One region of the Virgibacillus sp. GM2-2 genome, then DNA from elsewhere that is predicted to be linked to it. Evidence: riboswitches for the same ligand, from Rfam matches in the RefSeq annotation. Region 1 holds a riboswitch; the other holds the start of a gene.
The links. Region 1 has a riboswitch for S-adenosylmethionine ahead of ACY9Z2_RS18615 (5-methyltetrahydropteroyltriglutamate--homocysteine S-methyltransferase). Riboswitches for the same ligand answer to the same signal wherever they lie in the genome.
Positions count from the first base shown of each region.

Region 2: it holds a riboswitch for S-adenosylmethionine, as region 1 does, so the genes downstream of both, dpaA (dipicolinic acid synthetase subunit A) here and ACY9Z2_RS18615 (5-methyltetrahydropteroyltriglutamate--homocysteine S-methyltransferase) in region 1, are expected to answer to the same signal.

Region 1 covers NZ_JBUZWC010000027.1:787-12,812, reverse strand. Annotated here, with positions in the region: gene ACY9Z2_RS18640 (nuclease-related domain-containing protein) at 1-366, opposite strand, end outside; gene ACY9Z2_RS18635 (hypothetical protein) at 445-690, shown strand; gene ACY9Z2_RS18630 (NAD(P)/FAD-dependent oxidoreductase) at 687-1,670, opposite strand; gene ACY9Z2_RS18625 (NAD(P)/FAD-dependent oxidoreductase) at 1,979-3,199, shown strand; gene ACY9Z2_RS18620 (YuiB family protein) at 3,296-3,607, shown strand; SAM riboswitch class I at 3,731-3,831, shown strand; gene ACY9Z2_RS18615 (5-methyltetrahydropteroyltriglutamate--homocysteine S-methyltransferase) at 3,951-5,054, shown strand; gene ACY9Z2_RS18610 (O-acetylhomoserine aminocarboxypropyltransferase/cysteine synthase family protein) at 5,088-6,398, shown strand; gene metX (homoserine O-acetyltransferase MetX) at 6,413-7,486, shown strand; gene ACY9Z2_RS18600 (homoserine dehydrogenase) at 7,476-8,465, shown strand; gene ACY9Z2_RS18595 (YjzC family protein) at 8,785-8,961, shown strand; gene spsC (stationary phase survival protein SpsC) at 9,138-9,827, shown strand; gene ACY9Z2_RS18585 (divergent PAP2 family protein) at 9,947-10,420, opposite strand; gene deoD (purine-nucleoside phosphorylase) at 10,652-11,359, opposite strand; gene ACY9Z2_RS18575 (phosphocarrier protein HPr) at 11,539-11,802, shown strand; gene kapB (kinase-associated lipoprotein KapB) at 11,895-12,026, opposite strand, start outside.
Region 2 covers NZ_JBUZWC010000003.1:44,067-56,957, reverse strand. Annotated here, with positions in the region: gene ACY9Z2_RS05300 (polyribonucleotide nucleotidyltransferase) at 210-2,321, shown strand; gene ACY9Z2_RS05295 (polysaccharide deacetylase family protein) at 2,476-3,435, shown strand; gene ACY9Z2_RS05290 (M16 family metallopeptidase) at 3,465-4,688, shown strand; gene ACY9Z2_RS05285 (YlmC/YmxH family sporulation protein) at 4,770-5,003, shown strand; SAM riboswitch class I at 5,639-5,739, shown strand; gene dpaA (dipicolinic acid synthetase subunit A) at 5,966-6,850, shown strand; gene dpaB (dipicolinate synthase subunit B) at 6,847-7,449, shown strand; gene dapG (aspartate kinase) at 7,489-8,721, shown strand; gene ACY9Z2_RS05265 (ClpP family protease) at 8,819-9,562, shown strand; gene ACY9Z2_RS05260 (YlzJ-like family protein) at 9,559-9,768, shown strand; gene ACY9Z2_RS05255 (DNA translocase FtsK) at 10,539-12,842, shown strand.

The DNA.
Region 1 (12,026 bases):
TGGAAAAGCTTTTTCCTTACCATCGAGAGTCTGAATCATTTGATTCGTCTGTTTGTCAAAAAAGATAGTACCGGAAGTATTTTTTATTTCTAATAGAAAGATGCAGTGAGGAGTTAGTAATAAAGAATCGATTTGGAAGAATAATGCATTTTTGAATGGTAGGCGTAAACCAGGAAAGTGGAGATAATCAGTTGCAGTTAAGAAATTGAGGTCGTACTCGATGGATTGTTCACCACGAAAGCCAGATTTATATTTTCGCAAGTCATCTTCAATCTGATTACGACGTTGATGATTAACTGGCAACCGTATTAGCAAAGCTTCTAAAGCGGAAATAATTGCAGGTAGTTGCCTTTCTTTTGTTTTCATTTATGTCACCTCTTTTTAGTTGAATACAGTACTATTCAAGAAGGAGGGGTTAAAATCCTGCTTTTTAGTTTTAAAAAGTTGATTATAATAGATTATAGATATGAAAATACGTTTCTCAAACAAATACTGGCGAAATTTTCAAAATACAAGCCGGATATCAAAAATACTGGCTATATTGAAAAAATACCAGCCAATTCACATGAAATACTGGCTGAATTCCAAAAATACAAGCCAACCAAAAAATTCAAGCAATCCAACACCATCCTGCCTGACATACAAAAAAACCCGGGCACCATCATCAGTGCCCGGACTCTCATATTTTAAAACATACTCGTCGAATGCTTTGGTTGCAATCTAGCTTTCGGATCAATATACGCTTTCGCATTATTAATCGCTGTTGGACCTTCGCCAAATCCAGTGGCAATTAGTTTAACTTTTCCTGGATATGTACAAATATCTCCTGCTGCGTAAATTCCAGGGATGTTGGTTTCCATTTTTGAGTTAACGACAATGCTGTTCTTTTCAATTTCTAAGCCCCATTCCTTAATTGGACCAAGCGATGAAACAAAGCCGTAATTACAAATCACAGAGTCAACATCTAATACAACTTCATTATCGCCTTTAACTTCTTCTAAAATAAGCTGTTCAATGCGATTTGTACCTGTAATTCCACTTGGAGCGTAAGGTGTCAAAACTTTAACACTAGACTCCATTAATTTTTCCACGCTATGTTCATGTGCTCTAAATTTATCTCTACGATGTACTAGTGTTACGCTTTTCGCGATTGGTTCTAGCATAAGCGACCAGTCAACCGCGGAGTCTCCTCCACCAAGCAGTACGACATTCTGATCTTTGTACTGACTCATGTCTTTTACATGGTAGTGTAAGTTGATGCCTTCAAATTGGTCGCATTCACCAACGTTAAGACGACGTGGTTGAAATGCTCCGTTTCCGGCTGTAATGATCATTGTCTTTGTATAATGCACTTCTTTATCTGATGTTAACTTAATTGTGTTATCGTCTAGACGTTCAACCTTCTCAACAGCTTGATTCAACACAATCGTCGGATCAAACATGTTTGCTTGTTCTTCTAAGCTATCAACAAGTTCTTGCGCACCGACTTTCGGAAATCCAGCAATATCATATATATATTTTTCTGGATACAAAGCAGTAAGCTGCCCACCAGTATGTGGTAAACTTTCAATAATTTTAACACTTGCTTGCCTCATTCCACCATAAAAGGCAGTGAACAAGCCAACTGGACCTGCACCTATAATGGTAACATCGTACACTTTATCTGACATGGTAAATTCCCCCATTAAACAGTTTCAATTTTCCCATCATGCCTATATTATCACAAAAAGACAGGCTATGTGTATTTTTGATAACAAAAGCGATAAAATTACGAAAACATTAAATTTTATAACATAAAATTAAGGGTTGAAAGTATAGAGAAAAGGGGCTAAGATTGTTTTTAGACATTTACATTACGATTATGTGACAAAATAATACATAATTCGACTCTTTTTTTATGCAATCATTCGTGAAATATGTCACAAACATCGTAATACATGATAATGTACGAAATTAAAAGATGGAAGTGATGAGAGAGATGAGTAAGCCTAATATTGTTATTTTAGGTGCCGGGTACGGTGGGATTATGACTGCAGTTAATCTGCAAAAATCTTTGGGGGTAAACGAAGCAACTATTACATTAGTTAACAAGCACGACTATCATTACCAAACCACTTGGTTACATGAAAACGCTGCTGGAACATTGCATCAGGATCGTACACGTATTGCAATAAAAGAAGTTATCAACATGAGCAAAGTAAATTTCGTCAAAGATACAGTAATTTCTATTAAGCCAGAAGAGAAAAAAGTAAAGCTTAAGGGTGGAGAGCTGAGTTATGACTATTTAGTAGTTGCATTAGGCTTTGAAGCTGCTACTTTTGGTATCCCTGGTCTTGATGAGCATGCGTTCAAAATTGGTAGTATTAATAGTGCTCGTTTGATTCGAGAGCATATTGAATATAATTTTGCTATGTACAATAATGAAAAGGAACCGAACGACGCCCGACTAAATATCGTTGTTGGCGGTGGTGGTTTCACAGGCATTGAATTCGTTGGTGAATTAGCAAACCGTGTTCCTGAGCTGTGTAAGGAATATGATATTGATAAGAACAAAGTTCGCATTATTAATGTTGAGGGTGCGCCAACCGTTCTTCCAGGATTTGATCCTGATCTAGTTGAATATGCAATGAATTCATTAGAAGCACGTGGTGTTGAATTTATAACTGGAGCGATGCTGAAGGAATGTAAACCAGACAGCATTGTATTTGAAAAAAATGATAAGCTTGAAGAAATTCCAACCATGACTACAGTTTGGGCTGCCGGAGTTCGTGCTAACTCTATTGTTGAAAATTCAGGATTCGAAACGAACCGCGGTAAAATTGAAGTTCGTAGTGATATGCGTGCTCCAGATTATGATGATGTATTTGTTGTCGGTGATTGTGCACTGATTATGAATGAAGAAAGTGGTCGTCCGTTTCCACCAACTGCCCAAATTGCTATCCAAATGGCTGAAGCTGTTGCACATAATGTGAAAGCAATTGCACTAGGAAAAGGTGAAGTGGAAAGCTTTGAACCAAAGATTCTTGGTACTGTAGCATCATTAGGGCATGACGATGCGATTGGTGTTGTGTTAAATGGTCGCAAGATGTTTGGTTGGAAAGCAACTGTAATGAAAAAAGTAATCGATAATCGCTACCTACTAAAGCTGGGTGGACCAGGACTTTTATTTAAAAAAGGTAAGTTTAATATTTTTAATTAATTTTTCCGAGCAAAGGCAAAGTTGCTGCCTTTGCTTTTTCTACGTTTTCCGATAAAATATAACATGTGATTATGACTGTACGAGGGAGGATACACAGTGATTCAACTTATCATGTCCATCTTACTCTTTTTAGTAATATTTTTTGGACTTGCATTTATACTAAACATGCTTTTACGTAGAACCTGGTTAATGGCATTTATTTATCCGTTTGTCGTATTAATAATTGTTGATGATATTTCTACTGGATCTTATTTTACTGATCTTTCGGGATCACTCTCGATAGCATTTACTAAATTAATGGAAGTTACCCCAGTAGATATTATTATTTTAAGTTCAGGATTTATTGGAACGATTATTTCAGGTTTCGTTATAAAATTTTTGAGAAAAAGCGGATATCAAATGTTTTAGTCTATAGAGCGTTAACCATTTTGGGAAACGCTCTTTTTTCATATTCTAAAAAATTTCAGAATTCTTCTTGACTTTTTATCATATCGTATGTAATATAGCTTTTAACATTTAAATATGAAATTTTTCTTATCCAGAGAGGTGGAGGGACTGGCCCTTTGATACCTCAGCAACAGGTTTTTAAAACACTGTGCTAATTCCAGAAGCGTAACGCTTGAAGATAAGAAGAGAACTAGTCTGGTGACCAACCCTCTTCTTATATAAGAAGGGGGTTTTTTCGTGTGAATAATACATAGCTTGTTCGAAATCAAACGGCGTAAAAATTTGAATGAAAGAGGGAATTGAAATGACGGTTACTTTAACAAAAGCACCTTTTCGTGCAGATCATGTGGGAAGTTTATTACGACCAGAAAGCATACATGAAGCAAGAAAACAATTTAAAGAAGGCGTAATCAATGCTGTACAGTTACGTGAAGTTGAAACGAAAGAAATTAAGCGAATTGTTGACAAGCAAATTGAAGTAGGACTTGAGGCTGTTACAGATGGTGAATTCAGACGTTCTTGGTGGCACTTGGACTTTTTGGAGCACTTAAATGGTATCGAAGGATTTGTCCCTGACCAAGGCTATGTTTTTCAAGGTGAAGAGACGGAAAGGTATAATATCCGGAATGTTGGTAAGCTATCATTTAATGCGAACCATCCGTTTATCAACGACTTTATCGAGTTCAATGAGATCGTTGACGGGCGTGCTGTAGCCAAACAAACGATACCAAGTCCAAACCAGTTGTTTCACTTAGGTATTCGTGACTCGAAACTTTACCCGACATTAGAAACATATGCAGATGATATTGTTCTTGCTTATCGGGAGGCAGTTAAAGCATTCTACGAAGCAGGCGTACGTTATTTACAATTTGATGATGTATATATTGCCGGACTAAATGCGGACAGTCTTGCCCCTTATGAACCAGGTTACTCAAGACAGGAATTAATAGATTTAGCACTCCATGTAATCAATAGCGTATTGGAAGATAAACCTGATGATTTAGCTGTTACAACGCATTTGTGCCGTGGAAACTATAAATCGACATGGGCATTTAAAGGGAGTTATGCACATATTGCACCAACACTACTAGCAAAGGAAAAAGTGGACGGATTTTTCTTAGAGTATGATGATGATCGTTCCGGTGATTTTAAGCCGTTAAAACATGTACCAAATGATGGAGCAAGGGTCGTTGTAGGGACGATTACATCAAAAAGTGGTGAACTAGAAGATAAAGAGAAAGTAATAGAACGAATAAAAGAAGCATCTAAGTATATTCCTTTAAGTCAACTATGTTTAAGCCCGCAATGCGGATTTGCTTCCACACATCACGGAAATATTTTAACGGAAGAACAACAATGGGATAAATTAAAGTTCATCGTTGATATAGCAAAAGAAGTTTGGAAGTAAGACAATTTTATAAATAATGGGGAGGAATAATAAATGAGCGAACAAAAAGCTAACTACCAATTGGAAACAATTTTGTTACACGGGGGACAGGAGCCTGATCCGACAACAGGCTCCAGAGCGGTACCAATTTATCAAACGAGTTCCTATGTATTTGATAATACTGATCATGCACAGCAATTATTTGCGCTTCAAGAGCAGGGTAATATTTATACACGCATTGGCAATCCAACTGTTGATGTTCTTGAAAAGCGAATTGCATTGTTGGAAGACGGTGTAGCAGCTGTAGCAACATCTTCCGGAATGGCAGCGATTGCTTTAGCAATTTTGAATATTGCTGGAGCAGGGGACGAGATTGTTGCATCAGCCAATTTGTATGGTGGCACGTATAATTTGTTTTCCACAACGCTTCCGAGATACGGCATTCATGTAAAATTTGTTGATCAATCTGATCCAGAAAATTTTAGAACAGCCATTACTCCAAAAACAAGGGCGGTATTTGCTGAGACTATCGGAAATCCGAGCTTAAATATTCTTGATATAGAAGCGGTTGCAGGTATTGCGCATGAAGCGGGTGTACCATTAATCATTGATAATACGTTCGCAACACCGTATGTATGTAAACCAATAAACTATGGAGCAGACATCGTTGTTCATTCAGCAACAAAGTGGATTGGCGGTCACGGGAATTCCATAGGAGGCTTGGTTGTAGATAGTGGAAAATTTGATTACAATTCGGAAAAATTCCCTGGATTCACAGAACCAGACCAAAGCTACCATGGTTTGCGCTATGCCACTGATCTTGAAGGTGTAGCATTCATAACAAAACTCCGGGTCCAATTGTTACGTGATCTAGGGGCATGTCTTAGTCCATTTAATGCATTTTTATTACTACAAGGGCTTGAAACACTCCATTTAAGGATTAAGGAACATAATCGGAACGCGGAACAGATTGCTCGTTATCTAGTGAATCATCCAGGAGTGGACTGGGTTACGCACCCGAGTTTAGAAAATCATCCTTCCCACGAAACGGCGAAAAAATATTTTAATGAAGGATTCGGATCGATTGTGAATTTTGGTATCAAAGGAGGAAAGGAAGCTGGACGTACCCTTATTGATAACATCTCACTGTGGTCCCACCTTGCAAATGTTGGGGATGCAAAATCGCTTATTATTCATCCTGCAACAACTACCCATCAGCAGTTAGGTGATGATGAATTGAAAACAACCGGTGTTACACCAGATCTTGTTAGGCTTTCAGTTGGTATCGAATCTATCCGCGATTTGATTGAAACACTTGATCAGGCAATATCTATTGCGACAAGTCTTGAAAAACAGAAATTGTAATACGGAGGATCTCGATGAAACATACGAACATCAATACAGCGGCTGAACATGGCACTATTCAAATGGCTTCACTAACACTTGAATCCGGACAAAAGTTGAAAGACATCTCAATTGCCTTTGAACGTGCGGGTTCAAAGGAAGCTCCTGTTTTGCTCATTTGTCATGCATTGACTGGAAATCACATTACAGTTGGAAGTGAAAAACAGCCTGGATGGTGGTCTGGGCTTGTCGGTGAAAACAAGTGGATTGATACCTCGCATTGGCAGGTTATTACGATGAACGTGCTTGGCGGTTGTAGCGGCTCAACCGGACCAGTTAGTATAAATCCGGCGAATCAGTGTCCGTATCGTGCTGACTTTCCATTAATTACAGTACGTGACATTGTTAAAGCACAGTATCAAGCGCTACAGTTGATGAACATTAAACGTGTTAGGGCAGTCATAGGTGCTTCACTTGGAGGTATGCAGGTTTTGGAGTGGGGGTTACTGTATCCTGATTTTGTCGAGAAACTTATTCCGATAGCTGTGACTCCTTATTTAAGTGACTATGCGATATCATACAATGCAGTTGCTCGAACAGCAATTACTACTGATCCAGCATGGTGTAATGGATATTATGATTCCGAAAATCCACCAGCAAATGGATTAGGAATAGCTCGAATGATCGGGATGATCACGTATCGGTCGGCAGAACTTTATAATGAAAGATTCGCACGAAAGCAAGTAACATCTTGTAAATCAGGGCTTGAGAACCATACATTTGAAATAGAGTCATACCTCGATTATCAGGGAAAGAAGCTTGCATCAAGATTTGACGCAAACAGTTATCTATATTTATTAAAAGCGATGGATAACTATGATATAGGGCGGAATAGGGGCGGATGGAAACAGGCACTCGAAAATTTGCACGTTCCTATCCATGCTTTTGCATTTAAAGGAGATTTGTTATATCCGCCAGAAGAGGTCAGGAAGCTAGTGCACAATCCAAAAGATTTTTATGAAATTGATACAAATTTTGGTCATGATGGATTTCTTGTAGAATACGAAAAGTGGGGGCCGATTTTAAAGGAGTGTTTACATGACGATTAAAGTAGCATTGTTGGGTCTTGGAACAGTTGGCAGCAGCGTCTATAGGGCAATTCATACACATCAACAACAGCTACAACAAGTTCTAGGTACGGAAGTTGAAGTTGTTGGCGTACTTGTTAAAAATTCAAGTAAGCCACGGTCAATTGGTAAGAACGTTATGCTTACAACACAGTTAGATGACATTCTCTCAATTCCACATTTGGATATAGTTGTCGAAGCAATCGTTGGCCGAGATCCAGCAAAAGATTACATCCTTCAATTTTTAGAAAACAGAATACATGTTATCTCAGCTAACAAAGAACTAATTGCCCATGAAGGCGAAAAGCTTATTGAACTAGCAGAACGAAATGGTGTTAAATTCGTGTACGAAGCGGCAGTTGGTGGTGGTATTCCAGTAATTCGAACGATTAACCAGTTGCTTCGAATTAATCGAATTGTAAAAATCGAAGCTATCTTAAATGGAACCTCCAACTATGTGTTAACAGAAATGCGTAATAAACATATCTCTTTTCAAAAGGCATTAGCAAATGCTCAACAAGCTGGTTACGCTGAAGCAGATCCAACGAATGATGTAGAAGGATGGGATGCATTTTACAAGCTAATGATTCTTAGTCAATTGATTCATGGTACACAACCAGTGTGGGGTGGAGTGGAAAGACTAGGGATTACACAGGTGTCACAACAAGATTTCAGAGAAAAAGCAACTGAAAGTAAACGTGTTAAACTCGTTGCTTCATTAGAAAAAATTGATGGTCAACTAAATGCTAGTATTAAACCTCTGGACCTGGACGAACAACATCCACTGTTTTCTATAGAAGGTGTAGATAATGCAATTCATATCAAAACGGATCTTCTAGGTGAGCTTCTTTTAAAGGGTCCTGGAGCAGGTGGTAACCCAACAGCTAGTGCCATCATCGAGGACTTAGCGGAGATTTGTTTACTAGAAAAACATATTCGAAAACCTTTACGTGTAAACTAAATAGGCAACCATATTAACTCATATTAGCTAATAAACCGAATAGCCATGTCAACTAGCATACCAATGCATAAAGATTGGTATGCTATTTTTCTTGATTTGATAAATGATACCATTAATAACTTACGTATGATAGCTATTAGTACGGTGTTTTTCTGATTTTTTTATAACGTCAGAAAGTTATGGTAGACCTTATAAGAAAAACTTCGGCACTCGCTATTAAGGACGAGGCGAATGTCGAGTTTTTCTAACGGTTGTGCATAATCAACATAAATTAGAAAAGAATAATGGAAGAAAAAAGTTAATAAGGAGTGTGTGCAAGATGGGTGAATTCAGTCATTTTAGATTTGGACAAAAGGCTCCAAATAATGGTGTATATATGGAAATTGGCGAAACAGGCAGCATGGTAAAGGACCCAAAGATTATTAAACTAAAGGCAGGAGAAAAATTCCCGCAAAATTCAAATCATGATCGTGTGTGGACTTTAGATAAAAACTAATTAAAGGGGCTATCCTTACTCGGACGGCCCTTTTTACAAGATTTTAACTAGAGATTTCGTATTTTCTGAGTATATTAATTATTAAATTGGTAACACTGTGCAGGTAGGTAGTTATTTATCTTATAACAAACAAACCGTTAAATAAAAATTTTAATGCTACCAATGAGGTGTTATCAATGAAAACAGCAAACTTTTTACGAAGAAGTGCAATGGTTCTATTATTTTTCACTGCAGTTTACGCAACATTATCATCCATTTCAAACATAACTTTCAAAGATGTTCATGTTTGGGCGGAGCAAAAGTCTCAAGAGTTTACTCCTTTTGTAGGGGAGACTGTTAATCAACGAGAAACGGCCTTAAAAGAAAAAACGTTGAATTTAGAAAAAGAACAAAAACGATATATTTCAAGTGATGAAATAGAAGGTCCAAAGACAATTGAGGAAGCAATGAATTTTGAACAGTATCCAAGTGCTACGGTTCTTGCGACCGGTTATACAGCAGGAGTTGAATCAACTGGTAAAACGCCAGATCATCCAATGTATGGAATTACGTATTCAGGTATTGAAGTGAAAAGAGATTTGTATTCTACTATAGCAGCTGATCTGGATGTATATCCAATTGGTACGATTATGTGGATTCCTGGTTATGGATACGGTGTAGTCGCTGATAAAGGTAGCGCGATAAATGGACATAAAATCGATTTGTATTATCCAACTGTTGCTGACGTTTATGAGCACTGGGGTAAAAAAGAAGTAGAGGTTCGTATTATTAAAATGGGTGATGGATCAATTACCGAAAAAGAACTAATAAAATTAAATAATAATGAAGCATTGCAAGTATTCCGAGATCAAATTATTAAAAGTTAATGAAAAAAGATGAGCTTTAGTAGGCTCATCTTTTTTAGTAATGTCAGTAAATATAAGTTATGGTAGACCTAATAAGATAGACTCGGCACTCGCTATAAGATAGGCGAATGCCGAGTTTTTTAATATAACAAATATAGTAAAAACGCAATTCCGATACCAGAAGCACCGCCAAAGAATACTTCTATTGGTTGGTGACCAAGTAATTCTTTCAGTTCTTTACGTTTTTCATATTCAGCTTTTTGATTCCAATCCTTTGCGCCTTCCATAAAGTTGTGAAAATCCTTCATTAACTGATTTAACAGTACGGCCTGCTCACCAGCTTGCCTTCGAACCCCTGAAGCATCAAACATGATAATAATACTAAATACACATGCAACTGCAAATGTTGTAGACGTCACACCATCAACAATTCCTACTCCAGTAGATAGAGCAGCAACTGCTGCTGAATGACTGCTGGGCATACCACCAGTGCTAAAAGCGAGTCCTGGTTTAAATTCTCTTGTAACGGCAAACCGAATTGGGATTTTAACAACTTGTGCAAAAACAATTGCTGCCAATGCAGCCCATAGCGGAAAATTTAAAAATAAGTCCATGAAATGGAAATCCATCCCTTCTTTGCTTCACCTGTTGTATTTCTTAGTATATGTCATGCTAGCTGATATATATCGGTCATTTTATCACATGACTAGATAAAATTCATGGATTTGCGTTATTAGAAAATTTGACTCATCACCAAGCTTTAAGGACACGCTTATACTGATATCTTTAAAGCTATACGTTATCATAAAAAAGCCGATAGATGAATGTATCTATCGGCTAAAAAACTATTTTATTGCAGCTTCTAATGCAACAATCATCATTTCATTAAACGTAGTTTGACGTTCTTCAGATGATGTTTCTTCACCAGTTAAAATGTGATCAGATACTGTAAGAACAGATAATGCTTGACGATCGAACTTAGCAGCAAGTGTATAAAGTGCAGATGTTTCCATTTCGACTGCTAACACTTTGTACTTCGCAAGTAGTTCATTAAGTTCCTGAGCGTTATCACGATAGAATGTATCACTCGTAAATACATTTCCTACACGTAAATTCATCTCTTTCTCTAATCCAACGTCAAAAGCCTTTTTCAAAAGGTCAAAATCAGCTAATGGAGCATAGTCGATTCCGTCAAATACCATTCTGTTGATTTGAGAATCTGTTGTAGCACCTTGAGCTAATATAACGTCACGTACCTTAACGTCCTTTTGGATTGCACCGCATGTTCCAACACGGATTAATTTCTGAACATCATAGCTTTGAATTAATTCGTTCACATAAATGGATATTGATGGAACCCCCATACCTGTTCCTTGAACAGATACGCGTTCACCTTTATAGGTTCCAGTATATCCGTACATTCCCCGAACCTCATTGTACAGGGTTACATCCTCTAAAAAAGTTTCCGCAATATATTTAGCTCGAAGCGGATCACCAGGTAATAAAATTTTATCAGCAATATCATTTTTATTAGCGCCTATATGTACACTCATGTAATTTCCTCCTGTTAAATCATTTACTCCTAAATAACGTTATCACAACGTTTTCTGAAAAACAAATTTTCTATAAGATAATGGTATTTATAGATGTCAAAGTGCCTACGGGTTTACTTTTTTGTATAAAAAATGTATTGTTAAGTATTATAAAGAAGTGTGGAAAGGATGAAATTCTCGTGAAAGAACAAAAATTTACAATTACTGCTGATACTGGTGTTCACGCACGTCCAGCAACCTTATTAGTTAATAAAGCAGGTCAATTTGAATCAGAGGTTGAGGTTTCTTATAACGGTAAAACAGTTAACCTTAAATCAATTATGGGCGTCATGTCTTTAGGTGTTCCAAAAGGTGCTGAAATTACAGTTTCTGCAACTGGTTCAGACGAGGAAGATGCTTTAGCTGGTGTCGCGGAAGTTATTAAGGAGCATTTAGGTGAATAAGCCATTAAGCTAGAGAATGATAAACCTCTAGCTTTTTTCATGCGTAAGTTTACTGGGTTTTGCAAACGGATGTGCTTCATACAAATGTTGGCTTAATAGTATTTTGAGTAGTTTTTCTGTTCAAGTCCTTCTAAAGTCTTCAGAGCCTTACGGTTAAACTCAGAATCCTTAGCAAGCAGTTTCTCCTTCAGTGTATCTACTGCCATTTTTAAGGAATCTCCATA
Region 2 (12,891 bases), on a different contig from region 1:
CAGTCGCCTACGCTTTTCTTTGTCTAGCTTCGGCTCCTAGTGGCTAGCAAATAGATGGTTATGATGAAAGTACGGATAGACCACCGTACTATTCACATTCCCATCTATTTGTACACCACTAAACAGTCGCCTATGCTTTTCTTGTTTACATACGAACGGTTTATCGCTAAAATGAACTTTAAGAGCTTTTGAAAGGAGTATACAATTAAATGGCAGAAAAAAAATTATTCTCCACTGAAATTGCTGGTAAAACTTTTTCAGTTGAAATTGGAGAACTCGCAAAACAAGCAAATGGAGCTTGTATGATTCAATATGGTGATACGTCCGTATTATCTGCTGCGACAGCATCAAAGCAGCCAAAAGATCTACCCTTTTTTCCATTAACGGTAAATTATGAAGAACGATTATATGCAGTTGGTAAAATTCCAGGTGGTTTTATTAAGCGCGAGGGTCGTCCAAGTGAGAAGGCTATCCTAGCATCACGTTTAATCGATCGTCCAATTCGTCCATTATTTCCAGATGGATTCAGAAATGAAGTGCAGGTAATTAGTACAGTAATGAGTGTTGATCAGGACTGTTCATCAGAAATGGCAGCTATGGTAGGTTCGTCAATTGCACTTAGCATTTCTGACATCCCTTTCAGTGGACCAATTGCTGGTGTTATTGTTGGACAAGTTGATGGCGAGTTTGTTATTAATCCAACAATTGAACAACAAGCAAAAAGTGATATTGAGCTTACAGTTGCTGGAACAAAAGAGGCAATTAACATGGTAGAGGCAGGAGCAAACGAGGTACCTGAAGAGGTTATGCTTGAAGCAATCATGTTTGGACATGAGGAAATAAAAAGACTCGTTGCATTCCAGGAAGAAATAGTAGCTGCTGTAGCAAAGGAAAAATCAGAGGTTAAACTTTTTGAATTAGACCAAGAATTAATGAAAAAGATAGAGGATGAATCGAAAGACAAGTTAGTTGCAGCGATTCAAGTACATGAAAAGCATGCTCGTGAAGCTGCTATTGAAGAAGTTAAAGCTGCAGTTGTTGAGGCATATGAAGAGGAAGAAGAAAGTGTAATTAAACAAGTTAAATCTATTCTGGATAAAATGGTTAAGGATGAGGTAAGACGTTTAATTACAAAAGAAAAAGTTCGTCCTGATGGTCGAAAACCAGATGAGATTCGTCCGCTTTCATCAAGAATTGGTGTATTACCAAGAACACATGGATCAGGTCTATTTACACGTGGACAAACACAAGCTTTAAGTGTATGTACGTTAGGAGCATTAGGTGATGTTCAGATATTAGACGGATTGGATCTTGAAGAATCAAAACGTTTTATGCATCACTATAATTTCCCTCAATATAGCGTCGGAGAAACTGGACCAATTCGTGGACCAGGACGTCGTGAAATTGGCCATGGGGCTTTAGGTGAACGCGCACTTGAAAAGGTAATTCCATCTGAAACTGAATTCCCTTATACAATAAGACTTGTTTCCGAGGTTTTAGAATCGAACGGCTCTACTTCACAGGCTAGTATCTGTGCTAGTACTTTAGCAATGATGCATGCAGGTGTTCCAATTAAAGCACCAGTCGCAGGTATTGCAATGGGTCTTGTTAAATCAGGTGATGACTATACAATCTTAACGGATATACAAGGTATGGAAGATGCGCTAGGAGACATGGATTTTAAAGTTGCAGGAACTAGTAAAGGTGTTACTGCACTACAAATGGATATTAAAATCGATGGACTTTCAAGGGAAATTTTAGAGGAAGCACTTACTCAAGCCAAACAAGGTAGACAACATATTTTAGGTCACATGACAGAAACAATCGATAAGCCTAAAACAGAGCTTTCTGAATACGCACCTAAAATCCTAACAATGTCTATTAATCCAGATAAAATCCGTGATGTTATTGGACCAAGTGGTAAACAAATTAATAAGATCATTGACGAGACTGGCGTAAAAATTGATATTGAACAGGATGGAAGTGTCTTTATATCTTCTACTGACGCTTCAATGAATGATAAAGCGAAAAAAATTATTGAAGATTTAGTACGCGAAGTTGAAGTTGGACAAGTTTACCTGGGTAAAGTAAAACGCATTGAAAAGTTCGGTGCTTTTGTAGAAATCTTTAAAGGTAAAGATGGACTTGTTCATATTTCAGAATTAGCTGAGGAACGTACAAATAAAGTTGAAGATGTAGTGTCCATTGGTGATGAAATTATGGTGAAAGTTAAAGAGGTTGATCAACAAGGTAGAGTTAACCTTTCACGTAAAGCTGTTTTAGTGGAACAAAAAGAAAAAAGCGAAAAATCACGATCATAGTTAGTTAATAATGAATGAAGAGGCTGGAGAACCAGTTTCTTTTTTTATTTGTTAAATATTAAGTGTGAAAAGTTTTCGCTTTTAACTTGCCTATGTTTTTCTATCATAACCTGTCCTTTCTTTTCATATCATGGAATGTGAGGAGGGAATGAGTATGCATAGATTAGTTATTCAAGGGCTTATACTTTTTTTATTAATTTTTATATCGTTTAATCACCCAATGAACCCTTTTAAATCGGAAAAAATTACTACCTTTTCTAATGTTCAGCAAGTAATAAAGAAAGAAGATCCATTATATACTGAAATTCAGCAGAAGAGTACTGGCTTCAAAATCCCCCCTCAGAACGCGGTTATTGATAAAGTTTGGAAAAAAATACCTGGTCTTAATGGCAGAGAAGTCGATGTTGATAAATCATACGAAAAAATGAAAAAAGAGGGAGAATTTAATAAAAATCTACTTGTTTTCAATGAGATTTCTCCAGAGGTATCATTAAATGATTTACCACCTGCTCCAATATATCGTGGAAATGCGAATAAACGAATGGTATCTTTTTTAATTAATGTATCCTGGGGTACCGAAAAAATTCCAGGAATACTAAAAATATTAAAAGAAAATCAAGTGAAAGCAACTTTTTTTGTTGAAGGAAAATGGGCAAAAAATAATGCGAAATATGTGCAGATGATAGATGAACAAGGCCATGTTATTGGTAACCATGCATATAACCATCCAGATATGACGCGAATTTCTGAACAAGAAATACATGAGCAAATTAAAAGTACAAATGATACAATACAAGCAATAACAGGCGAAAAGCCAACATTATTCGCTCCACCTAGTGGTAGTTTTACAAACCAAGTCGTAGCAATAGCTGATGGCTACAAAATGAATACTATTCTATGGACTGTCGATACCATTGATTGGAAGAATCCATCCGTATCTGTTATGATGAATCGAGTAATGCCAAAGCTTCATCCTGGAGCAACCATTTTAATGCATCCAACTGATGCAATCGTACGTGGGTTGGATGAACTTATCGCTGGAATTAAAGAAAAAAATTATCAAATTGGTACAGTTGAAAAATTACTGTCAGAAAATCGGTTATCAAATAGGTAATATTGAGCGTAAAATAGGAGGACTAACAATTGATTGAGAAACATACATGTAAAAATGGACTAAGAATTGTCCAAGAAAAAATACCTGCCGTAAGATCAGTAACGATAGGCATATGGGTACTAACAGGTTCACGAAATGAAACAGAAAAAAACAATGGAATTTCGCACTTTCTAGAGCATATGTTTTTTAAAGGTACTGAAACGCGATCTGCGAAGGATATAGCTGAAGCGTTTGATGCTATTGGTGGTCAAGTAAATGCATTTACATCTAAAGAATATACTTGTTTTTATGCGAAAGTATTGGATAACCATAAAGATTATGCATTAGAAATACTTGCAGATATGTTTTTTAATTCATCATTTGATGAAGATGAAATGGAACGTGAAAAGAAAGTTGTGTTAGAAGAAATCAAGATGTATGAGGACACACCAGATGATATTGTACATGATTTATTATCACGCGCATCTTATGGTGAACATTCATTGGGCTATCCAATATTAGGGACGGAAAATCACTTAAAGTCATTTAAACCAGATACACTTCGATCCTATATAACGCAAAGATATACGCCTGATAATGTTGTAATTTCTGTCGCAGGTAACGTTGATCAATCATTCATCGATAATGTAGAGTCTTGCTTTGGAAAATATGAAGCAGATCATGATAAAACTCCATTGATTAAACCTGAATTCCATGCTGGTAAATTAGAGCGGAATAAAGAAACTGAACAGGCGCATTTATGTATCGGATATAACGGATTACCAGTTGGTGATGATTACACCTTTAGCTTAGTAATCATGAACAATGTTCTTGGAGGTAGTATGAGCTCACGCCTATTTCAAGATGTTCGGGAACAAAAAGGGTTAGCATATTCAGTGTTTTCTTATCATTCCTCGTTTCTTGATAATGGACTGTTAACTATTTATGCAGGTACTGGCAAAGAGCAGTTACCACTACTTCAGGAGACCATTTCAAGCACTGTAAATGAACTAATAACGAATGGTCTTACTGACAAAGAATTGAAAAATAGTAAAGAACAACTTAAGGGAAATCTCATGCTTAGTCTTGAAAGTACAAACAGCCGTATGAGCAGAAATGGTAGAAATGAATTATTATTAAAACGGCATCGCACGCTTGACGACATGATAAAAGAAATTGATGCTGTTAATCATGATTCTATTCGTAAGATTATTGATACCATTTTTAATACAAAACCATCAACGGCACTAATTGCACCAAAACAAAATAATTAGTTAGTAAATAACCTATGCAATGACATAGGTTATTTTTTTTGTCATATATTTATAATACCGATACAAAATGAGGTGAGTGTAATGCGGTATAAAGAAATAAGTGGAAAAGAAATTGTAAATGTGAGTCATGGTTCTAGGCTCGGGGTTCTTGGTGCGACGGATTTAGAAATTGACGAGAGAACTGGTCAAATCAGGTCTTTTATCATTCCTAACTACAAATGGTTTGGTTTAAAAAAAGAAGGAGCAGAAACAAAAATTCATTGGAACTCCATAAAAAAAATTGGAGAAGATATGATTATGATTGAAACGGACTAGTTTTTGCCACGTCATATTTTATTTAGTTAGGAGGCTGAGACAAAACTAAAACTATTAATTTAAATAACGAACAATGAATTGTATTAGCTCCGGAAATATACTTAGACTCCTTGAAAAAGAAAATCACTTTTTCTGCGTGCGATGCTTTTTCAGGGTAGCTTTCCTTGTCCTGCGGGAAGACAGGCATTGGTGAGACCCCACAGTGCGTCTATTAAGGAAGGCCGACTAAAAACGTCCTTTGCGGACAACGTCGGCATACCCCTTGCCGGGGCAAGGAGGCTCACCAGCCGCCCGCGGAAAGCGAGTATATTTCCGGAGCGAGTTATTTGCACTAATTATCTTATGTTCGGATTTTCTTTGATAAAAATAGTTTTGTCCTGGCCTCTTTTTTAAAAGATAAAAATCTATAAAATCTGTCCAGCGCAAGCGGACTGGACACTCGAGACATAAACAGTCTACTTCCGTGTGGTAAAAACCACCACACTGCAGCGTTCTGCTTATGCTTGTCGTGTCTTTCAAGTCGCTTGCGCTTTTTTCTTACAGCTTACTCTGACAACGTGCTAATATTCAGAAATAACCTTGACTTTTTATCTTGTTAAATGTAGAGTATTGTTTAACATTTTAATATGAAATTTTTCTTATCCAGAGAGGTGGAGGGACTGGCCCTTTGATACCTCAGCAACAGGTTTATAAAACACTGTGCTAATTCCAGAAGCGTAAAGCTTGAAGATAAGAAAGGGAAATCAGCATAATAGCCAACCCTCTTCTTACTTGAGAAGAGGGTTTTTTTATAACGTTAGAAAGATCTTATATGAAAATACATCGGAATTCGCTATAAGGTGAGGTGAATACCGAGTTTTTCTAATTTTTTCTTAGCTATTACTCACTTACCGAAGCGAAACACATAAGCTATAAAGAAATGATTTGAAAAAGGCATTTGTATAACAAGGAGTGTATAACGAATGGGTTACTCAATAGCTGTAATAGGTGGAGATGCCAGATATATTGAACTAATTCGTCAACTTCAACAAGTTGAAAATACGACTATTTATTTAATAGGTTTTGATAATCTAGATCAAGGATTTACAGGATTAAAACAAAAAGAATTCTCTGAACTAGACCCAAGTGAATTGGATATGGTAGTTTTACCTGTTACAGGAACTGATGATAACGGAGTGATTGAACCTGTTTTTTCCGATCAATCGATTCAATTAACAAAAGAGTGGGTTCAACAATTAAAAAGTACTGCAATTATATTTACAGGCATAGCAAATGACTATTTAACTTCAATAACAGATGAAACAGATCGACGTCTTGTAAAGTTATTTGATCGTGATGATATTGCAGTATATAATTCAATTCCAACTGCTGAAGGAACAATTATGATGGTAATTGAACATACTGATTTTACGATTCATTCCGCTAACTTACTAGTAGTTGGCTATGGTCGTGTCGGAAAAACGGTAGCGAATAAGTTTGCTGCTCTAGGTGCCAATGTAGCAGTATGCGCTAGAAAGTCAGAAGATTTGGCACGCATTACGGAAATGGGTTTTAAAGCCATTCCTTTTGATCAACTGTCACAAAATACAGCGGACTGCGATATTTTAATTAATACGATACCATCTCAAGTTATTACGAAAGAATCAATTCAATACTTACCATCACATGGATTGATTATTGATTTAGCATCTAAACCAGGTGGAACAGATTTTGACTATGCAGAAAAACGTGGGATTCAAGCAATACTTGCGAAAAGTTTACCTAGTATTGTTGCCCCTAAAACTGCGGGTAGAATTTTGGCTGATGTCATTAAACAGTTTATAACGAGTAAGGAGGAAACAGTATGAGTTTAGTAGGAAAACGAATTGGTTTTGGTATCACAGGATCACATTGCACGTATGATCAGGTTTTTCCACAGTTAGAGAAATTAATGAAGATTGGTGCAGAGGTCGTGCCGATTGTAACGTATACCGTGAGATCTACAGATACGAAATTTGGTGATGCAGCTGATCATATCGAAAAGATTGAATCGATTACTGGAAAAAAAGTAATTACTACAATGCCAGAGGCAGAACCTTTAGGACCAAAAGAACCGTTGGATTGTATGGTTATCGCACCATTAACGGGTAATTCGATGAGTAAACTAGCTAATGCTCTAACAGACTCCCCTGTACTGATGGCCGCTAAAGCAACTATGCGAAATAAAAAGCCAGTAGTATTGGGTATTTCGACGAATGATGCACTAGGACTTAACGGCGTTAACTTAATGCGTTTAATGGCAAGTAAATATATTTATTTTATACCGTATGGCCAAGACGATCCGTATAAGAAACCAAATTCGTTAGTTGCACATATGGATACATTAGTGGATACAGTTGAGTCAGCTTTATTATTCGAACAAATCCAACCAGTTATAGTTCCTTATCAAGAAAATAGCGGAGTATAGACTCCAAATAGAAATTAGTTGTATGACAGAGGTGGAAAAATGAAACTATTAGTTCAAAAATTTGGAGGCACTTCATTACAATCACCAGCAAGTATTTCAAAAGTCATCGAACATATAAAAGAAGCAAAAAATAATAATTTTAAGCTAGTTGTAGTTGTTTCAGCATTAGGTAGAATGCCAGACCCATATGCTACTGATACGTTATTAAGTCTCATCGATCGAAATGTACCTTATCATGAAAGTCGTGAAACTGATCTTCTTTTGTCATGCGGTGAAACAATTGCAAGTGTTGTAATAGCAAACGAACTTCGAAAAAATAAATTAAAATCGATTGCATTAACAGGTGCCCAAGCAGGAATTCTAACTACCTCAGATTTTACGCAAGCAAAAATTAAAGGAATTGATACATCTCGATTACTAGAAGAGCTGGAAAAATATGATGTAGTAGTTGTTGCAGGTTTTCAAGGCCAGACATCAATTGGAGAAATAACAACAATTGGAAGAGGTGGCAGCGATACAACCGCTGCTGCTCTCGGTGTTGCGCTTAACGCCGAAAGAGTAGAAATATTTACCGATGTAAATGGTATCATGACTGCTGACCCGAGAATTGTTAAAGCTGCTCGGCAACTTAAATCGGTGACATATACAGAAATTTGTAATTTAGCATATCAGGGTGCAAAAGTTATTCATCCCCGTGCAATTGAACTTGTAATGCAAGCAAATATACCACTCCATGTGCGATCCACTTATTCCAGAGAATCAGGCACATTTGTATCCAACAATTCTATACACGAACTTCCAGATCAACTGATTACAGGTATTGCACATATGACCTCTATGACTCAAATTAAAATAAAAGAAAGGGAAGAAATGCATCGTCTTCATTCAGAAGTATTTAAAGTTCTAGCGGATGGGGGAATTTCGGTAGATTTCATCAATATATCTCCAACAGGATTATTATTTACAATACCTGCTATTCACACGGATTTAGCTGTAAGTTGTATTGAAAATTTAGGATTTGAACCACAAGTAATAGAAGACTGCGCAAAAGTTTCTGTAGTTGGAGCCGGGATGACAGGAGTACCTGGCATTGCTTCTAAGATCGTGCACGCACTTACAGAAGAGGAAATTCAGATATTACAATCAGCTGATAGTCATACTACGATATGGGTGTTAATTCATGAAAATGATGTCTTGAAAGCAGTAAATGCTTTGCATGAAACCTTTAATCTCAGTCAATTAGTTGAACCAGATTTGATAACTGGTTTTTAAACTGCTAACAATTCGTTAGCAGTTTTTTTAATAGGACAAGCTAGAATTGTTCATACTAGTAATTAATAAGGATAATAAATTAGAGGAGTGACCGTAAATGAACAACAATCCATCGATGGATAAAGATAAGAATCAACAAGATGATGAAAACAAATCTTCTTTAGTGGAGAAAATCCAGCAGCTTGGTCAATCAAATGTGGCCCAATCACCAGATTCAAATATTCACGTGTTATCCATTATAGGGCAGGTTGAAGGCCATATACAGTTGCCTGCACAGAACAAAACAACAAAGTATGAACATTTAATTCCTCAATTAATTGCTATTGAGCAGAATCCAAAAATTGAAGGAGTAATTATTTTACTTAATACAGTTGGTGGAGATGTAGAGGCAGGACTAGCTTTGTCTGAGTTAATAGCTTCCATATCAAAACCCACCGTGTCCATCGTATTAGGCGGCGGACATTCAATAGGTGTACCAATAGCAGTTTCAACAACACATTCATATATTGTCCCTACTGCTACAATGACGATTCATCCAATTCGCTTGACTGGAATGGTCATCGGTGTTCCACAGACATTTGAATATTTAGATAAAATGCAAGATAGGGTGATTAATTTTGTCATTAACCATTCAAAAATAAAAGAAGAAAAATTTAAAGAGCTTATGTTTGCCCAAGGGAATCTAACTCGGGATATCGGAACAAACGTTGTTGGAAATGATGCTGTCAAATATGGTTTAATAGATGATGTAGGTGGCGTTAGGGAAGCGATGCAAAAAGTAAATGAATTAATTGCCTTAACGAAACCGGAAAAACCTGACGAAGGCGAGGATCAAACATGATACATTACACACCTTTAGCTGAATCTGATATTTTCCCAGACAACAATGCGGATTCCAATCGGTTATTAATTAATCACCAAAACAAGTCTGTTTATGTGGAAAGAAATGAAGATGGTAATTACCGAGTAGTTCAGTTGTTATCAACAAATCCGAATGATTTTATGGATCCTCAATATCAACCAGGATCTATTCTTTCCTCTCGTTAATTCAGTTTTTGTTAAGCGTTTATTGTTAGTAACGGCGATTTTAAGAATCATATAACTTTCGTCCCACTTGAAAAGTTAGAGCGGGGATTGAATTTTGATCAGTAGCGGACACAGAAGCCCTTATTTTTACTTTTCGGGCATGTTTTATGGGTTAAGTGGATTCAGGATACCTTATTTAGGTAAAAACAGGTTGAGATCAGGCTTTTTTTACTTAATAAGGTATCCTGAGTCCGCTATTTTAATTTCGCTACTTTCTTAGTATCCGTAGACTGCGAACTAAGTAGGGGGGCTAGCGACTGCTTGGCATTGGACTGAGGATGCCTTATTTACCTTTTTTACCTTTATTTTGAGGAATAACGGACACACGATTCCTTATTCAGCTAAAAAACATGATTTTCAACTGTTTTTACCCAAATAAGGAATCCTGAGTCCGATAACAACCGCATTTATCCTTATTTTTCACAAATAAGGGATCGTGTGTCCGCTAGCTGACATCCTGCAGGAATCTATCCAGTACGCTCGAAAATGTTACTTTACTAACCTTGCCTGCAGCAGAAATTAACGTTGCTGTTACCATAAACTTAAATTTTCACTAGTTCGCATTTCACTTCCACTTTGGCATTTTACAACTTACACAACAATCCTTACGAAAAATAGCCTTATTTATAAGAGATTACAATGTAAATCTATGCTATAATAGCCTTAGATACATGGATATCAAAGTTAGCACCCTTGTCAAGATTCTGGCAAGGGTTTCATATTCCATAACAATGGTATTTGAGGTGAAAGTAGTGGCTAAAAAAAGAAAAAAAAGAAAAAGCCAATTGAAAAAACAAGTTAAATTCGAATTACTTGGCCTGCTATTTATATTTATTGCTATTTTTGGTAGCGGTGCTGGAATGATAAGTGACGGAGCAGTTCCTAGTATTTTAGAAAATATATTTCAGTTCTTTTTTGGGATTTGGTATTTTATAGCATCTTTGTTGCTATTAATTACAGGTATAATTTTAATCATAAAACGAAGATATCCTGATTTCTCTCATAAAAAAATGATTGGATTTTATATTATATTTTCGGGAATTCTGTTGTTAACACATATTCAGACCTTTGAGATGCTTCTTTTACGAACAGAAGAAACGTCTATTATTAAGGCGACTTGGAGTAGATTTTTTACATATGTAAATGGTCCAGGTGAATTGATTCAAGCTGGTGGTGGAATGATTGGAGCTATTTTATTCTCATTTTGCTATTATTTATTTTCTTCTATTGGAGCTAAAATTGTAGCTATTTTTTCTATCTTAACAGGAATTATATTCATGACTGAATTCTCAATGGGAGATTTTACAAAGAAACTTGGCGGAAAAGTAAGGTCAATTAAAGAAAAGTCTAAAACACGAGCAAAAGAAAAAAGGGATGCTAAAAAAGAGGAAAAAGCTAATGAACAAATTAACGAAGAAGAACCTGATGAGCTGATAGAAGAACCGGTAATTCAAGACTTTACCGATGTAGCGTACTCTTTTGATCCAAAAACAGAGTCAAAACAAACCGTACAGCCAGAATCAAAAGAACCTGAGCAAGGTGAAAACGTACAAGAAACAGATGTAGATCTTACAGGTTCCATGCCAATGACTGAGCCTGAGAATTACGAATATGAATTACCAGCTATTGATTTACTTACCGAACCAACACATAACTCACAACAACATGAAAAATCACATATCCAGGCAACTGTGAGAAAGTTAGAACGAACATTCAATAGTTTTGGAGTGAAGGCAAGAGTAACAAAAGTACATGTTGGACCAGCTGTTACTAAATATGAGGTTTATCCTGAGGCAGGGGTTAAGGTTAGTAAAATTGTGGGTCTTCATGATGATCTAGCCTTAGCTTTAGCGGCAAAGGATATCCGAATTGAGGCGCCTATTCCAGGAAAGTCTGCGGTAGGAATTGAAGTACCGAATACAGAAGTTGCGATGGTTTCATTACGTGAAGTAGTTGATAGTACACTAACCAAAAAATCTTCTAAGCTTTTATTCGGATTAGGACGAGATATATCCGGTGATGCAGTTGTTGCCGAACTAAATAAAATGCCACACTTATTAATTGCAGGCGCAACTGGAAGCGGGAAAAGTGTATGTGTAAATGGAATTATTACAACCATTCTTATGCGTGCAAAACCACATGAAGTAAAAATGATGATGATTGACCCTAAAAAGGTTGAATTAAACGTATACAACGGGATTCCACATTTACTTGCTCCTGTTGTGACCGATCCTAAGAAAGCTTCCAGAGCCTTAAAAAAGGTAGTTGCCGAAATGGAAAGACGGTATGAACTATTTTCTGATACTGGAACCAGAAATATTGAAGGTTACAATGAATATATTCGCAAATACAACAACACAATTGAGGAGGAAGATAAGCAACCCAACTTACCTTATATTGTTGTATTAGTGGATGAATTAGCTGATTTAATGATGGTTGCTTCAAATGATGTTGAAGATGCAATTACTAGACTTGCTCAAATGGCACGAGCTGCTGGAATTCACTTAATTATTGCGACACAGCGCCCTTCAGTTGATGTAATTACGGGTGTAATTAAAGCAAATATTCCATCACGAATAGCTTTTAGTGTTTCTTCACAAACGGATTCTAGAACTATTTTAGACTCTGGTGGCGCGGAAAAATTACTTGGGCGAGGTGACATGTTATTTATGCCTGTAGGTTCTTCCAAACCAACCAGGGTTCAAGGAGCATTTTTATCAGATGAAGAAGTAGAACGAGTTGTCGATCATTGTATTGAACAACAAAAAGCCTCTTATCAAGAGGAAATGATTCCAGAAGAAACAAGTGAGGTTCAATCTGATGTTGATGATGAACTATTTGATGATGCAGTTGCGTTAATTATAGAAATGCAAAGTGCTAGTGTTTCGATGTTACAAAGAAGGTTTCGAATTGGCTATACAAGAGCAGCACGATTAATCGATGCTATGGAAGATAGGGGAATTGTCGGACCTTATGAAGGAAGTAAACCAAGGACAGTTTTAATTTCTCAATCGTCAGAAGAGAGATCATCATAAAACCAAATGACAAGGCAGTTATAGTTTATATAGACTATAACTGCCTCTT